2 regions of the Pedococcus sp. P5_B7 genome follow, and region 2 is predicted to be linked to the other one. Evidence: predicted binding sites of a transcription regulator. Region 2 holds the regulator's gene; the other holds the start of a gene.
The links. The regulator Rex, encoded in region 2, represses fermentation and respiration genes when NADH is low (regulators of the CRP and FNR family bind a similar motif). The targets are predictions, from matches to a motif close to CTTGTGAANNNNTTCACAAG.
Positions count from the first base shown of each region.

Region 1: edd (phosphogluconate dehydratase) is a predicted target of Rex. The motif match lies at 1,310-1,329, and genes of this name have one in related genera.

Region 1 is NZ_JBFULM010000004.1:182,332-184,499, forward strand. Features, by position in the region: gene edd (phosphogluconate dehydratase) at 1-1,186, opposite strand, end outside; gene ACXJKD_RS11440 (phosphate-starvation-inducible PsiE family protein) at 1,447-1,950, shown strand; gene pdxH (pyridoxamine 5'-phosphate oxidase) at 2,078-2,168, opposite strand, start outside.
Region 2 is NZ_JBFULM010000002.1:1,212,503-1,214,670, forward strand. Features, by position in the region: gene ACXJKD_RS08685 (glutamyl-tRNA reductase) at 1-423, opposite strand, end outside; gene ACXJKD_RS08690 (redox-sensing transcriptional repressor Rex) at 420-1,169, opposite strand; gene ACXJKD_RS08695 (glutaredoxin family protein) at 1,303-1,584, opposite strand; gene ACXJKD_RS08700 (hypothetical protein) at 1,693-1,890, opposite strand; gene ACXJKD_RS08705 (RNA polymerase sigma factor) at 2,166-2,168, shown strand, end outside.

The sequences.
Region 1 (2,168 bases), on a different contig from region 2:
CGGCCTCGACGAACTCGAGCCGACCGTCGACCAGCACCGGACGCTGGGTGTAGCGCCGCAGCCCGGGCCCGGCGAGGGTCAGGACGTCTTCGTGGACGAGGCCGTTGTCGATGAGGGTGCGCACGAGGAAGGCCGTGCCGCCGGCCGCGTGGAAGTGGTTCACGTCGGCCGGACCGTTGGGGTAGATGCGGGCGACGGACGGGACGACGGTCGACAGGTCGTCGAAGTCCTCCCACGTGAGGTCGATGCCGGCGGCAGCGGCGATCGAGATGAGGTGCATCGTGTGGTTGGTCGAGCCGCCCGTGGCGAGCAGCGCGACGACGCCGTTGACGATCGCCTTCTCGTCGACGACCTGGCCGATGCCGTAGGGCGCGTCGGAGGCGGCGATCTCGGCGACCCGCACGGTGGTCGCCGCCGTCAGGGCGTCACGCACCGGGTCGTCGGGGTGGATGAACGCCGCACCGGGCAGGTGCAGGCCCATGACGTCCATGAGCATCTGGTTGGAGTTGGCGGTGCCGTAGAAGGTGCACGTGCCGGGCGAGTGGTAGGACGCGACCTCGCTCCCGAGCAGCTCGTCGCGCCCGACCTCACCGGCCGCGTAGGCCTTGCGGGTCTCGGCCTTCTCGGCGTTCGAGCGACCCGAGGCCATCGGACCCGCGGGCACGAGGGCGGTCGGCAGGTGGCCGAACGCCAAGGCGCCGGCGACCAGCCCGGGCACGATCTTGTCGCAGACGCCGAGCATGAGGACGCCGTCGAACACGTCGTGGCTGAGCGCGATGGCGGCCGACATCGCGATGACGTCGCGGCTGAAGAGGCTGAGCTCCATGCCGGCCCGGCCTTGGGTGATGCCGTCGCACATGGCGGGCACACCGCCGGCCACGCGGGCGACGGCGCCGACCTCGCGCGCGGTCTGCTTCATGGCTGCGGGGTAGTGCTCGAACGGCGCGTGGGCCGAGAGCATGTCGTTGTAGGACGTGATGATGCCGAGGCTGACGCCGGTGTCGGCGGCCATCACGGTGCGGTCGCTGCCGCCGCACGCGGCGACCGCGTGGGCGAGGTTGGAGCAGCCGAGGTCGGTGCGCGCGGGGCGCAGGCTCAGCTCGGAGGCAGCGCGCGAGATCCGCTGCAGGTATGCCGTGCGGCTGGCCCGGCTGCGGTCGGTCACCCGCGCGGTGACGTCAGCCACGACGGGGTGGAGGGTGGGTCTCGGAGGGGTCGGTGGAACGGCGGTGTGGTCGGCGGGCGCCATGAGGCTCCTCGGATTCGGCGGTCGGGACGGGGACCGCGCGAACGGCGACACTGACGCGCGCGTGTGATTCCGTTCACAAGTGTGAGGCAGGCCACCCGCTGGTCTCAGACCGTCCCGGGATACGGACGGGTAGGCACGCGCGACCCGGCCGCCGCGCACGAGTGACGGATCGGCGCAGGTCAGACAGGATGAGCGCCATGACGGACTGGATCGAGGACACCATCGAGCGGGTGGAGAACGTCGTCTACCTCGCGGTGGCGGTGATCCTGTTCGCGGTCGCAGCCGTCGTGATCGGCAAGACGGCCCTGACGTTCGGCGACCTGGGCAGCGGCACCGTCGTCGAGGTGGCGGCCGACATCCTCGACCTGCTCCTGCTCGTCTTCATCGTGGTGGAGCTGTTGTTCGCGGTGCGCACGACGCTGAACCGGCGCGAGCTGGTGGCCGAGCCGTTCCTCCTCGTGGGCATCATCGCCTCGATCAAGGAGATCGTCGTCCTGTCGGTGAAGGCCCCCGACCTGCTGGGCAAGCCCGAGTTCGCCGACACGCTCCGGCTGATGGGGCTGCTGTCGGGCACGATCATCCTGCTGGCCCTGGCGTCGTGGCTGCTGCGCCGCAAGGAGCGGGAGCCCAGTGAGGGCGCCAACTCCGGTCACGGCGCCGACGAAGAGGTCCAGAAGGGATCCCAGCCCGACCCGGCCTGACCGCCCTCCTCCGGCGTCGCTCATCCATGCAAAAGGCGAGTTAGCGCCGCTCCGAGCGGCGCTAACTCGCCTTTTGCATGAGATGGCGTCGCTGCTCGGGGGTGGCGACTCGGGCCGGCGGGAGAGCTCAGGGCTGGCGGCGGCTCAGGGTCCAGGCGTCGGCGTCGTCGAGCGAGCCCGGCGCGACGCGGCTGAAGACGAGCCGGTCGTGCAGCCGG
Region 2 (2,168 bases):
CAGGGTGTTGAGGGCCGGCCCGGCGTGCCCGGACTTCTGCGACTCGCGCAGGGCCGTGCGCATCTGGCCGAGGATCTGGGCCTCGCCCACCGCCATCGAGTCCAGCCCGCAGGCGACCGTGAAGGCGTGCGCGATCGCGCGGTCCTCGTAGTGGACGTAGAGGTGCTCGCGCAGCTCGTCACGGCCGACCCCGGTGACCTCGGTCAGCGCGTCGGCGATGTCGGTGACCGCCCCGTGGAAGGTCATCGACTCGGCGTAGACCTCGGTGCGGTTGCACGTGGACACGACGATCGCCTCGGTGAGGTTGTCGCGACCGGTCAGGCTGGCGGACAGGGCCCGCCGGCCGGCGGCGTCGAGGGTCATGGCCTCGAGGAGCGGCAGGGGCGCCGTGTGGTGGGACAGGCCCAGGATCACGAGGCTCATCGACGCACCACCCGGGTCGTCTCGAGGCCCACGGACTCGCGGCCCACGGGCCCGAGGTTCACGGGCTCGCGCGCGACGGCGTCGAGCGCACCCTCGGCGGCGAGCGCCTTGCGCTGCTCGTGGAAGGCGAGGATCTGGAGCTCGGTCGACAGGTCGACCTTGCGGACGTCGACGTCGTCGGGCACCACCAGCACGCACGGGGCGAAGTTGAGGATCGAGCGCACTCCGGCGGCCACCAGCTGGTCGCAGACCCCCTGGGCGGAGGCGGCGGGCGTGGCGATGACGCCGATGGCCAGGCCCTGCTCGGCGACCAGCTCGTCGAGCACGGACATCGGCTGCACGGTGATGCCGGCGATCTCCTGGCCGAGCAGACCGGCGTCCTGGTCGAGGAGGGCCACCACCCGGAATCCCCGCGTGGCGAACCCGCTGTAGGCCGCGAGCGCGTGGCCGAGGTTTCCCATGCCGATGATGGCGACCGGCCAGTCCTGGGTGAGGCCGAGCTCACGGGAGATCTGGTAGGCGAGGTGGTCGACCTCGTAGCCGACACCCCGCACGCCGTAGGAGCCGAGGTGGGAGAGGTCCTTGCGGAGCTTGGCGCTGCGGACGCCCGCGGCGGAGGCCAGCTCCTCGGAGGACACCGACGTGATCCCGCGTTCCGCCAGGCCGGTCAGGGCGCGGAGGTACTCGGGTAGCCGTGCGACCGTGGCGTCGGGAATACCCCGACGGGCGCTCGGGTCGGCAGACACAGTCTTTTCCGGCTCCTTCTCATCACTGGCAGTCCGCGCCTGGCTGGGGCGGACGGGAGCCTCTGCAGATTACGCTTTTGTGAACGGATGCACAAAGTCACAAGCAGGCGTCTCGCCGAGCACGTGAGCCGCGTCACGTCGAGCGCGTGAGGGCGGCCCGGAGTCGCGTTTCGTCGACCCGCCAGTAGTCGTGCTGGCGGCCGTCGACGAAGGTGACCGGGATCTGCTCCCAGTACTGCTCCCTGAGCGCCGGCTCGTCCTCGATCGACCGCTCCACCCAGCCGACCCCGACATCGGCGGCCACCCGGGCGATGACGGCGCGGGCCGCGTCGCACAGGTGGCAGCCCGGCTTGCTCACCAGCGTGATGCGCGCCGGTGGTGGCGTCGCAGCGGTGGGAGGCGGCAGGTCGGACACATCCCGAGGGTATGCCGCGTGGCCCAGGCCCTGAGCCTTCGCGGGCCTTCGCGGGGCTTCGCGGGGTCAGCGGGCTCGGGCCGGTGGGCCCGGGTCGCCCTCGGCGCGCTATGCCGTGCCCCACGCTGAGGGGCAGGGACGCCGACCAGGGACGCCGACGCTGGCACCTGGCGAGATGGTGCACCGCACCGGCACCGGCACCTGCACCGGCACCCGCACCCGCACCCGCACCCGCACCGGCACCCGCACGGGCACCCGCACCTGCACCTGCACCTGCACCTGCACCTGCCCCACGCTCGGGGGCATTGCATAGCGTCGTCACATCGACCCACGCCCAGGGACTTCCGGAGGCGACACCGCGGCATACCCCTGTTTGCGTGGGGACGGGGCCGATGGCCTGCTCTGCGACGCGCTGGCGGTGGAGTGTGGTGCAGGTCTCCTGACAATCCGACAGATATCGGGGAAACTGTCTCGGTCAGGAGGCCCCCATCCGGATCCGTGCACGTCGCAGCGCCGCGAGTCGTCTCGCGGTGCTCCGTCCTGCCCGAAGCGTTCCGGTCTGGGCAACGAGCGCCCCGGCGATG